DNA from 3 places in the Agrobacterium sp. DSM 25558 genome. Region 1 is predicted to be linked to each of the others. Evidence: riboswitches for the same ligand, from Rfam matches in the RefSeq annotation. Region 1 holds a riboswitch; each other region holds the start of a gene.
The links. Region 1 has a riboswitch for thiamine pyrophosphate ahead of thiB (thiamine ABC transporter substrate binding subunit). Riboswitches for the same ligand answer to the same signal wherever they lie in the genome.
Positions count from the first base shown of each region.

Region 2: it holds a riboswitch for thiamine pyrophosphate, as region 1 does, so the genes downstream of both, DSM25558_RS07790 (hydroxyethylthiazole kinase) here and thiB (thiamine ABC transporter substrate binding subunit) in region 1, are expected to answer to the same signal.
Region 3: it holds a riboswitch for thiamine pyrophosphate, as region 1 does, so the genes downstream of both, thiC (phosphomethylpyrimidine synthase ThiC) here and thiB (thiamine ABC transporter substrate binding subunit) in region 1, are expected to answer to the same signal.

Region 1 covers NZ_FMUD01000005.1:141,182-145,331, reverse strand. Annotated here, with positions in the region: gene DSM25558_RS06635 (ABC-F family ATP-binding cassette domain-containing protein) at 1-1,526, shown strand, start outside; TPP riboswitch at 1,583-1,692, shown strand; gene thiB (thiamine ABC transporter substrate binding subunit) at 1,735-2,748, shown strand; gene thiP (thiamine/thiamine pyrophosphate ABC transporter permease ThiP) at 2,758-4,150, shown strand, end outside.
Region 2 covers NZ_FMUD01000006.1:197,755-201,904, reverse strand. Annotated here, with positions in the region: gene DSM25558_RS07800 (FadR/GntR family transcriptional regulator) at 1-416, shown strand, start outside; gene iolG (inositol 2-dehydrogenase) at 566-1,558, shown strand; TPP riboswitch at 1,640-1,742, shown strand; gene DSM25558_RS07790 (hydroxyethylthiazole kinase) at 1,809-2,546, shown strand; gene thiE (thiamine phosphate synthase) at 2,536-3,192, shown strand; gene thiD (bifunctional hydroxymethylpyrimidine kinase/phosphomethylpyrimidine kinase) at 3,189-3,989, shown strand; gene DSM25558_RS07775 (Lrp/AsnC family transcriptional regulator) at 3,993-4,150, opposite strand, start outside.
Region 3 covers NZ_FMUD01000005.1:19,960-24,109, forward strand. Annotated here, with positions in the region: gene thiO (glycine oxidase ThiO) at 1-167, opposite strand, end outside; gene thiC (phosphomethylpyrimidine synthase ThiC) at 169-1,992, opposite strand; TPP riboswitch at 2,092-2,203, opposite strand; gene DSM25558_RS06110 (acyl carrier protein) at 2,369-2,620, shown strand; gene DSM25558_RS06115 (acyl-CoA dehydrogenase family protein) at 2,620-3,801, shown strand; gene DSM25558_RS06120 (amino acid--[acyl-carrier-protein] ligase) at 3,806-4,150, shown strand, end outside.

The DNA.
Region 1 (4,150 bases):
CCTACCGCGTAACATATCTGCTGGAACATCTTGGGCTGACGGGGCAAGAGCATCCGTCCAGTCTTTCGGGTGGTGAGGCGCGCCGCGCCGCACTCGTGCGCGTCATGGCACCCGAACCCGATATTCTGATGCTGGACGAGCCGACCAACCATCTGGATCTGCCCACCATCGAATGGCTGGAAGGTGAATTGCAGCAGACGCGCAGTGCGCTGGTGCTGATTTCGCATGACCGTCGCTTTCTTGAGAAGGTATCCACTGCCACTGTCTGGCTGGATCGCGGCCAGGCGCGTCGTCTCAGCCGTGGTTTCGGCCATTTCGAAGAATGGCGCGACAAGGTGCTGGAAGAGGAAGAGCTGGAACAGCACAAGCTCGGCAAGGCCATCGAGCGCGAAGAACACTGGATGCGCTATGGCGTGACTGCTCGCCGCAAGCGCAACATGCGCCGCGTGGGTGAACTTCAGGCGATGCGCGCCGACTACCGTGGCCACAAGGGGCCGACGGGGAGCGTGCAGGCGACAGCGGCTGAGGGCCGTGAGTCCGGCAAGCTCGTCATTGAAGCGGACCAGATTACCAAGGCTTATGGCGACCGTACCATCGTCGCGCCGTTTTCACTGCGTGTTCATCGCGGTGATTGCATCGGTTTTGTTGGCCCGAACGGTGCCGGCAAGACGACGCTTTTGAAAATGCTGACAGGTCAGCTGAAGCCAGATAGCGGGTGGGTCAAACTCGGCACCAATCTGGAAGTGGCGACGCTGGACCAGAAGCGTGAGGATTTGAACCCGAACGATACGCTCGCACATTATCTGACCGACGGGCGCGGTGAAAACCTTCTGGTCAATGGCGAGCTGAAACATGTGACCGGCTATATGAAGGACTTTCTGTTCCAGCCGGAGCAGGCCCGCACGCCTATCCGCAATCTCTCCGGTGGGGAACGTGCACGCCTGATGCTGGCGCGCATTCTGGCTCGCCCGACGAACCTTCTGATCCTCGATGAGCCGACCAACGATCTCGACATCGAGACGCTCGATCTGTTGCAGGAAATCGTCTCCGGCTTTTCCGGTACCGTTATTCTCGTCAGCCATGACCGTGACTTTCTCGACCGGACCGTCACCTCCACCATTGCACCCGTAAACCCGGATGCACCGGATGGTCGCTGGATAGAATATGCTGGCGGTTATTCGGACATGATGGCGCAGCGCAAAGGTGCCTCGGACGAAAAGAAGAAGGCCGAAAAGCAGGAAAAGGCAAAGTCTGCTTCGAATGCGGGTGGCGAACCGGCCAAAACCAAGGGCAAGATGTCCTTCAAACAGAAATTCGCGCTCGAAAATCTGCCTAAGGAAATGGAAAAGACCCAGTTGGAGATCGCCCAGCGTGAGGAGCGCATGGCCGACCCTAATCTCTTTGCCAAAAACCCTGAGATTTTCAGCAAACTGGCCGATGAGATGTCGAAATTGCGGCAGAAGCTCGAGACCATGGAAGAAGAATGGCTGGAGCTGGAAATGCTGCGCGAGGAGCTCGAAAACTAAAGCGGATGGCTTCAACGCCATCTTGCTAATTGATGGATCACCGATTACATCTTTGCCTAGATCTAACGGGGTGCTTTGTCCTATCCGGGACAAGGCTGAGAGGCTTAGCCAACCCGAAGAACCTGATCCGGTTAACACCGGCGGAGGGATTAGACGGCTTCCATTCAGACGCCTGTTCCCCGTTGCCCATTTCGAGGAGGTGCTCTTGATGTATCGTCGTTTTTTCCTTCATTCGCTTGTCGTTGCGTCCGTTTTGCTGCCCGCTATTGCTGTGGCGCAAGATAAAAAGACGCTGACGGTCTATACCTACGAAAGCTTCGTTTCCGAGTGGGGTCCCGGCCCCAAGGTCAAGGCCGCTTTTGAAGAGACGTGCAACTGCACCGTCAATTTCGTGGGCGTTGCCGATGGTGTCGCGCTGTTGAACCGGCTGAAACTGGAAGGCCCCGGCTCCAAGGCGGATGTTGTAGTCGGCCTCGATACCAATCTCATTGCCGAATCCAAGCAGACGGGTCTTTTCGAGGCGTCGGGCGTCGATCCGTCCGCAGCCAAGGTGCCGGGTGACTTCAAGGATGACGTTTTCGTGCCCTATGATTACGGCCACTTCGCCGTTGTTTACGACACGCAGACGCTGAAAAACCCACCCAAGAGCCTCAAGGAGCTGGTCGAGGGCGATCCGTCGCAGAAAATTGCGATCCAGGATCCGCGCACCTCGACGCCGGGTCTCGGATTGCTGCTGTGGGTAAAATCCGTCTATGGCGACAAGGCACCGGAGGCCTGGGCAAAACTGAAAAACCGCGTGTTGACTGTCACGCCCGGCTGGTCGGAATCCTACGGTCTGTTCACCAAGGGCGAAGTGCCGATGGTGCTGTCCTACACCACCTCGCCTGCCTATCACATGGTCGCGGAAAAGACCGATCGCTATCAGGCGGCCAGCTTCGAAGAGGGTCATTATATCCAGATCGAAGTGGCCGGTATCTTGAAGAATGCGCCGGAAAAGGAACTGGCAAAGCAGTTTCTCGCCTTCATGCTGACCACGGGTTTTCAAGACGCCATTCCAGAAAACAACTGGATGATGCCGGTGGCCGCAACGTCTGCGCCCCTGCCGGATGCGTTCTCCAAGCTGGTGCAACCCACAAAGACATTTCTGATGGACCCGGAAGTGGTGGCCAAGAACCGCAAGGCGTGGATCGACGAATGGCTTACGGCCATGAGCGTGAAGTAATCATCCGCCATGATACAGAGTCGCGACAGTCGCAGGTTTATCTATAGCGGGGCGGTGGCATTTGCCGCGGTTCTGCTGTTCATGGGCCTCGCTGTTGCGGCCTTGCTGTCTTTCGATGCGGGGGCGTCATCGGCGGCGTTTTTTGATCCCTATACGCTGCGCATCCTGCGTTTCACGCTGTTGCAGGCAAGTCTTTCCACGCTGATCTCGATTGGTCTCGGGCTGCCGGTGGCGCTGGCCCTTGCCCGCCAGCGCGATTTCCCCGGCCGCATCTGGATCATCAGGCTGATGGCGGTGCCGATGGGCCTGCCGGTTATCGTGGGCGCGCTGGGCCTTATCGCGATCTGGGGCAGACAGGGTGTGTTCAACGCCGCCCTGTTGGCTTTGGGGGCAGACCAGCCCTTCAGCATCTATGGTTTGTCCGGTATCCTCATTGCCCATGTTTTCTTTAACCTGCCGCTGGCCGTAAGGTTCTTTCTGGCAGGTCTGGAGCGGGTGCCGGACGAATATTGGCGCGTGGGCGCAAGCCTTGGTTTTGGACCCGTCTCCACGTTTCGGTTCATCGAATGGCCAGCGGTCGCAAAGCTCGTTCCGGGCGTTGCGGGGCTGATCTTCATGCTTTGCGTCACCAGTTTTACCCTCGTTCTGCTGCTGGGCGGCGGACCGTCGGCGACGACGATCGAGGTCGCGATCTATCAGGCTTTGCGATTCGATTTCGACCCGCCACGGGCTATCGCGTTATCGCTTTTGCAGATCGGAATGACAGGAATTCTGTTGGCTTTGCTGGCGCTGTTGCCATCCACGGATGCGGAGCCCTCGACGCAGGGCCGAGGGGTTCGTCGTTTCGATGGATCAAGCATTCCATCACGACTGTGGGATGGGGTTATTATCTGCCTGGCATTGCTGTTGGTCGGTCTGCCATTGGTGGCGGTGGCATCATCCGGGCTGTCGGCGGATCTTCCACGCCTTCTGACGGCGGGTTCTTTCTGGAGGGCCTTCGGCACGAGCATGATGGTCGCCGTCCTCTCTGCCTCACTTGCCCTTGTGGTCTCCGTTGCCATCATCCGTGCACGGCAGGCCGTAGCTGCTCGAAGATATACGGGCTGGCTGTTGAACGCTTTTTCGACAGTGCTGGGGTCCGGCTCGTCACTCGTGCTTCTCGTCCCACCGGTGGTGCTGGGAAGCGGATGGTTTTTGCTGCTGCGTCCTTTCGGTGATGTTGCTGTCTTCGCACCGGCGCTGGTCGCTTTTATCAATATGCTGATGGCGCTGCCGTTTGTGATGCGTGTTCTCGAGCCTGCGTTTTCGACCCATCAGGCCCGCACCGGTCGACTGATTGCAAGCCTTGGCATATCAGGCTTTTCCCGGCTTCGGCTTATCGACTGGCCGGTTCTATGGGCTC
Region 2 (4,150 bases), on a different contig from region 1:
TGGAGCCGGAGGCCGCCGCCTGCGCCGCGGAGCGTTATGGCGATGCGGAACTTCTACTGATCAGCCGAGCTCTCGCCTCCCTCAAAGAGGCAACGAACCGGCAGCGCCACCGGGAAGATGCAGACTTCCAGTTCCACCTCGCCATCGCCAACGCATCCGGCAACACCTATTTCTCGACCGCCATGGAAGCGTTGAAGGACCATATTGCTGTTGGAATGCAATTCCACGGTCTTTCGCTTAAAAATTCCATTTTAGGCCTCCAGCATGTCTATGATGAACATGCTGCGATTTTCGAGGCTATTCGCGATCGCGATTGCGATCTCGCAAGGCGGCTGATGCGCCAGCATCTTCACGGCTCACGCTCGCGCCTGTTCGAGGGGCGGAAACCCCAGCTTGCAGCGCAGGACGCAGAGTAAGCGCTTTCTCAATCCAAGGCATTCCAGACGTCAGGCACGTCTTGACAGGCATGAAGTGGCGCTCTAGCAAGATGGAACATATATTCCAAAATGGTCCGCAGTTCGCATCAACGTTCCACGGACCGGGATAACCATATCGGGAGGAAACGATGGTTACGAGATTGGCTTTGCTGGGCGCTGGGCGCATCGGAAAAGTACACGCCAAGGCGATTGCATCCGACAAACGTGCCAAACTGGTTGCGGTGGTCGATGCGTTTCCCGATGCCGCACAGGCAATTGCAGACGAAACCGGCTGCGCAATCAGCACCATAGATGCCGTGCTCGAAAACGCCGACATCGATGCCGTCATCATCTGCACGCCCACCAACACCCACGCCGATCTGATCGAGCGTTTTGCGCGTGCGGGCAAAGCAATCTTCTGCGAAAAGCCGATCGATCTCGATGTCGCGCGTGCGCAAGCCTGCATCGACGTAGTCAAAGAAACCGGCGCAAAGATCATGCTCGGCTTCAACCGTCGTTTCGATCCGCATTTCCGCGCCGTGCGCAAGGCCATCGATGACGGACAGATCGGCAAGGTCGAGATGGTGACCATCACCAGCCGCGATCCGGGTGCACCGCCACCGGAATATATCAAAGTATCCGGCGGCATTTTCCGCGACATGACCATCCACGATTTCGACATTGCCCGCTTTCTGCTGGGCGAAGAGATTGTCAGCGTCTTCGCCACAGGCTCCGTTCTGGTCGATCCGAAAATCGGGGAACTGGGCGATTACGACAGTGCCAGCATCATCCTGACCACTGAAAGCGGACGTCAGGCGATTATCTCCAACTCGCGCCGCGCTACCTATGGCTACGACCAGCGCATCGAGGTTCACGGCTCGCTTGGCTCAGTTGCTGCCGAAAACCAGCGCCCGGTGTCTATCGAAATCGCCACCAAGGACGGCTATACCCGCCCACCCCTGCACGACTTCTTCATGACGCGATATACGGCGGCTTATGCAGCGGAAATCACCGCCTTCATTGATGCCATCGAAAACGACGTCGCCCCCTCGCCTTCCGCCCAGGACGGCCTGGTTGCGCTGAAGCTGGCGGATGCTGCGCTGAAGTCGGTGCGCGAAAAAGTGCTCGTCCAAATTACCTGATCACATTTTAGGAAGACGCGGTTTGTCGGCCTGCGTCTTCCTGAATGTCATTGACAGCACAACTAAAACACGACACCTTCCAGACATTCCGAGGGGAGCATCGTACGATGCTGAGATGGCGCTGAGCCGGACCCTTGAACCTGATCCGGGTCATGCCGGCGTAGGAACGGAACAGTCGCCACTGGCCATGCTTTTCTTTTCCGCGCTGAACCTGGGTCTCCGTGATTGTATATCTGGAGTTCAATGACCCATGTCGAGTTTTCCCACAGCACAAACCGCAACAGAGCTTCTGGCGCGGGTGCGGCAACAGCGACCGCGGGTTCATTGTCTGATGAACACCGTCGTTCAGAAATTTACTGCCGATGGCATAACCGCCGTTGGCGGAATTCCATCCATGACATCTTCAGAAGAAGAAATCGAAAGCTTCGTTTCCAAGGCAGATGCTCTGACAATCAACCTCGGCACGCTAGATGCCGCACGCCGCAAGGTCATTCGCATGGCGCTGGACGTGGCGAACGACAAAGGCAAACCCTGGATCGTCGACCCCGTGCATTGCGATTACTCGCCATCTCGGCTGGATTTCGTCCATGAACTCATCACCCTTCACCCGACCATCGTTCGGGGAAACGCGGCGGAAATGGCTGTCATCGGTGATGTTGGCAATGCACTGAGCATCCAGACCGGCCCGCAGGATTTGCTTCGCGGTGGGGCCAGAAGCGCAAAGATCGCCAATGGCCACCCATGGATGGCGAAGGTCACCGGCACCGGATGCCTTTCCGGCGGGGTCATCGCCGCTTTCATGGCAGTGGAATCAGACCCGTTGCTCGCGGCAGCAGCAGCACTGACGGTAACCGGCGTATCGGCAGAACTTGCGGCAACGCAGGCACGCGGTCCTGGTACATTCGAGGCGACCTTTCTGGATGCGCTGGACGCTATCGACGGCAACGACATTCTTTCCCTTGCGAGGATTGAGCACGATGAAAATTGATTACAGACTGAACGCTTTGGTGGATGCGTCGCTTGCCGATATTGCGCCATTGCCGGAACTGGCAGCCGTTGCGGCACGGCATGGCGCTACGATCATCCAGTATCGCGACAAGCACGCCTCTACCCGAGATATGATCGAGCAGGCGCGGCTGATGGTGGAAGCACTGAAGGCAACGGGCGTTCCCCTTGTCATCAACGACCGTGTCGATGTTGCGCTGGCTTCCGGAGCAGATGGCGTTCATCTGGGTGCGGACGATATGGACGCCGAAACGGCCAGACGCCTACTGGGGCGTGATGCAATCATCGGCCTGACCGTCAAGAATATGACTGACGCCCAGCGTGTCGCTGAAGCACAGGCAGACTATGCCTGCATCGGCGGTGTTTTCGATACGGTCTCCAAGGTCAATCCGGATGCGCCGGTAGGATTGGAGGGCCTTCGCGAACTGAGAAACTATCTTCGCAACGCTCGCCCGCAGATGCCCGTCGGCGCTATTGCGGGCATCACGCTGGAGAGGGTCGAACCCGTTATAAATTCGGGTGCGGATGGTGTGGCACTGATTTCCGCTCTGTTCCGCGCCGTCGATATTGCGGCGGCAACAGGGGACTTCCGACGCCAAGTGGACCTCGCGCTGGAGGCACGCGGATGACGGCCATAGCATTGACAATTGCCGGGTCCGACAGTGGCGGCGGCGCGGGCATACAGGCCGATCTGAAGACCTTTTCGGCGCTGGGTGTTTATGGCGCAAGCGTCATTACCGCTATCACAGCTCAGAATACCCGAGGTGTAACTGCTGTCGAAAACATATCAACCGACATGATTGCCGCCCAGATGGACGCGGTTTTGTCCGATCTTGATGTCAGCGCGGTCAAGATCGGCATGGTTTCGCGCATCGAGACCATCGAAACGATCGCTGCAAAGCTGCTTGAGGTTGGCAATCCTATTGTCATGGACCCGGTGATGGTGGCGACATCCGGCGACCGCCTGTTGCAGGAAGATGCCATAGAAACTCTACGCAGCGCTTTGCTGCCGCTGGCGCTGCTCGCTACCCCAAACCTGCCGGAGGCAGCGCTTCTGAGTGGGCGACCCATCGCGACGAACGGGTCAGAAGTGATCCGCCAGGCCGAAGCGATATTGAAAACCGGCGTTCGCGCTGTTCTGATAAAGGGTGGGCATGGCGGCGGGTCGGAAAGTGTCGATCTTTTGCTGGACAGTGATGGAATGCATGAGTTTTCCATGCAGCGCATAGACACCCGCAATGACCACGGCACCGGCTGCACATTGGCATCGGCCATTACCGCAAATCTGGCGCTTGGATACTCTCTGGCTGATGCGATTGGGCTGGCGAAGGAGTTTCTTCAGGGTGCACTGGCAGCGGGGAGAGAACTGCATGTCGGCCATGGTCACGGACCTGTGCACCATTTTTACCGCTGGTGGAATGCCTGACGCTCAGTTCCTTGGCTTCGGGCTTGCCAGTGCGTTGCGGATGGCGAAGCTGGAATGAATGCGCGAAACGCCGGGTAGTTTCGAGAGTATGTCCTTGTGAACGCGCTCAAAATCGCCTGCACTTTCCACTTCCACTCGCAGGAAATAATCGGAGCCACCGG
Region 3 (4,150 bases), 120 kb from region 1:
GCACTTTCGCGTTCACACCAGGGTGCCAGCATGCCGCCCGCGTACCAGGACGCACCGCGCCCTGGCTGCTCGGCGAGATCGCAAACTGCGATCTCCATTCCATGTCGGGCAAGCTCCAGCGCAGCCGTCAATCCGGCAACGCCTGCTCCATTGACGAGAATACGCATCTCATTCCCCTGCCACCGGTTTTTCCAATGGCATATAGAGATCACCACCCTGCTGGAATTTCTGCGCCATGGCCTCCAGACCTTCCTTCTGCGCCTCGGCGCGGATGTCATGCGAAATACGCATCGAGCAGAATTTCGGCCCACACATGGAGCAGAAATGCGCAACCTTATGCGCCTCCTTCGGCAAAGTCTCATCATGGAAAGACCGGGCCGTTTCCGGGTCGAGCGACAAGTTGAACTGATCTTCCCAGCGAAACTCGAAACGGGCGCGCGACAGCGCATTGTCACGGATCTGCGCTGCCGGATGCCCCTTGGCCAGATCTGCCGCGTGGGCTGCGATCTTGTAGGTGATGACACCGACCTTCACGTCATTACGATCCGGCAGACCGAGATGCTCCTTCGGCGTGACGTAGCAAAGCATAGCCGTGCCGAACCAGCCGATCATCGCCGCACCGATGCCTGACGTGATGTGGTCGTAGCCGGGCGCGATATCCGTGGTCAGCGGCCCCAGCGTATAGAAGGGCGCTTCGCCGCAGACCTTCAGCTGCTTGTCCATGTTTTCCTTGATCTTGTGCATCGGCACATGACCGGGGCCTTCAATCATGACCTGACAATCTTTCGCCCAGGCGATCTGCGTCAGCTCACCCAGCGTTTCCAACTCGGCAAATTGCGCCGCATCATTGGCATCAGCAATCGAGCCCGGGCGCAGACCGTCACCCAGTGAAAACGACACGTCATAGGCCCGGCAAATGTCGCAGATTTCCTCGAAATGCTCGTAAAGGAAAGATTCCTTGTGGTGATGCAGACACCACTTGGCCATGATCGACCCGCCACGCGACACAATGCCGGTGACGCGATTGACGGTGAGCGGGATGTAATGCAGCCGCACACCGGCATGAATGGTGAAGTAATCCACGCCCTGTTCGGCCTGCTCGATCAGCGTGTCGCGGAACACCTCCCAGGTCAGGTCTTCGGCAATGCCGTTGACCTTTTCCAGCGCCTGATAAAGCGGAACGGTTCCAATCGGCACAGGCGAGTTGCGGATGATCCATTCGCGGATATTGTGAATGTTGCGGCCGGTGGACAGGTCCATGACCGTATCGCCACCCCAGCGGATAGCCCAGACCATCTTGTCGACCTCATCCGCCATGGAGGAGGTAACGGCCGAGTTGCCGATATTGGCGTTGATCTTGACGAGGAAATTGCGACCGATGATCATCGGCTCGGCCTCGGGGTGGTTGATGTTGGCGGGAATGATCGCCCTGCCCGCAGCCACTTCCTGGCGCACGAATTCCGGCGTGACGAAATCGGGAATATTCGCGCCAAAACTTTCGCCATCGCGCATCAGCTTCTCCTTGATCGCCTCGCGGCCAAGGTTTTCACGTATGGCAATGAACTCCATTTCCGCCGTGATGATGCCAGCGCGGGCATAGGCAAGCTGCGTTACCGCCTTGCCATCCTTCGCTTTCAGCGGCTGGTGGCGTAGTGGAAACTCAGGCGTCAGGCGTTCGCCTGTGGCAAAACCATTATCCTCCGGTTTGACGTGACGACCGTCGTAAGCCTCCACATCGCCGCGCGCGACAACCCAGTCGTGACGCAAGCGCGGCAGACCACCGTCGATGCTGACGGCATGGGTGGGGTCAGTATAGGGACCGGAAGAATCATACACGATGACAGGTGGCTCGCCAGCGGTGGGATGTACGGCGATTTCTCGCATGGGCACGCGGATGTGTGGATGGATGATGCCGGGCTTGTAAACCTTGGTCGAAGCGGGCAGCGGACCTGTGGTAACGACAGGGGAGAGATTTTTAGCAGCAATGTTCATCGTGAGGCTCCAAAGCAAAAACAGTGGAGACCCAGTTCGAGCATGAAGACGAAAAACCACGGGAACGAATAGCGACGCATTCGGCAAGGCCGAACTGCTGTTCCCGCGTTTGCACCGTCCCTACGCCAGTATGAACTGGATCAGGTTCAACGGGTCACTGCGCGCGCTAGCAGTATCTCAGCCCCTTGCCGGAACTCCCCTGGTGAATGCTGCAATCAGAAACCCGACGCAGAAATTTGTCAAGCCATCTGTGGATGGCTGTCGAAAAACAGAAAGTTACGCTAAGTTAACCCATCCATTTATTTGAATGTTATTTTTTGGAGCGTAACTCGAAGAATGCGTTATGATGACGCGCTGTGAAGGGAGACTACTGAGAATGAATTCAACTATTCGTGAAATACTGTCGAAATTCGGCCAACTCCCGGTGCCGGTCGATACCATTGAAGATGAAGCTGACCTTTACGCAGCCGGACTTTCTTCTTTTGCATCCGTGCAACTGATGCTCGGCATAGAAGATGCGTTCGATATCGAGTTTCCCGATAGCATGCTCAACCGAAAGTCTTTTGCCAGCATCAAGGCGATCGAAGACACGGTCAAAACTATTCTCGATGGCAAAGAGGCGGCCTGATGAATCTGTCGGTCGCCCCGCCTGATGCAACGCTGACCGCGCGCGCCTCTCGCGTCGCGTCGATTGCCGCACGGCATGCCGACGATGTCGATACTGCCGCACGGTTTCCGATAGAGGCCGTTGAAGCGCTTCGGTCTGAACGGCTTTTGGGGATACAAGTGCCAGTTCATCTTGGCGGCGAGAGTGCAAGCATCGCGCAAATTGCCGATCTCTGCTGTATTCTTGGCCAATCCTGCTCCGCAACCGCGATGATTTTCGCCATGCACCACATCAAGGCATCCAGCCTTGTGGAACATGGCGAAGACAGCGAATGGCATATTGCCTTCATGCGCCGCGTGGCATCAGAACAACTGCTTTTGGCGTCTGCCACCACCGAAGGCGGCATCGGCGGAAACATGCGCAATTCCATCTGCGCCATTGAGGTCAGTGGCCCCGATTGCACCTTGGAAAAAGACGCCACGGTTATTTCTTACGGCGCGCATGCCGATGCCATTCTCATTACCTCGCGTGCCAATGCAGCAGCGGCACCGGCCGATCAGGTCATGACCGTTTTTCTGAAGGATCAATACACACTCGAGCGGACCCATATATGGGACACGCTTGGTATGCGCGGCACCTGTTCCGATGGCTTTCTGTTCAAGGGAAACGCACCTTCCGAGCAGATATTCTCCAAGCCTTTCGCTGAAATCGCAGCACAATCCATGCTGGCGACATCACATCTTTTGTGGAGCGGCGTCTGGTACGGCATTGCCTCCAACGCGGTTTTGCGGGCGCAAGCTTTCGTTCGTGCAGCCGCCCGTAAATCCCCTGGCGTAACGCCACCCGGTGCCATCCGTCTGGCAGAGGTATCGAGCAAGCTGCAGACTGTAAAATCGAACGTCATCGCCGGTCTCAAGGCCTATGAAGGCACCAAGTCCGATCCCGACAAGCTGATGTCGATGGGTTTTGCCATTGCCATGAACAACGTCAAGATTTGCTCGTCGGAAACTATTCTTGAGATCATCAATCATGCCATGCTGATCTGCGGCATCATGGGTTACAAAAACGGTACGCCTTACAGCTTAGGGCGGCATCTGCGTGATGCCCACTCCGCGCAACTGATGATCTCCAACGACAGAATTCTCAGCAACTCCGCCAATCTCCTGCTCGTCCAGAAGCAGGACACCAGCCTTTCGGGATAAGACCATGGACATGCAAACATCCTTTCTCGATCGCCTGTTTGAAAAGGGCCTGCTGATCGATACCGGCGTGGATGGCCTTTATGGCCGCAGCGGTCAGTTCGAAGATGTGATCGTCGCCTTTGAGCGCTTGATCGACAAGGTCGGCGGTCCAGACAAGGCTGAAGCCATCCGCTTCCCGCCCGGCATCAACCGCGCCTATTTCGAAAAAAGCGGCTATATGAAAAGCTTCCCGCAGCTTGCTGGCACAGTCCATTCCTTCTGCGGCTGCGAACTGGATCATGTCAGCCTGATCAAAAGCATGGACGAAGGCACGGACTGGACGAAAGACCAGAAGATCACCGACATCGTG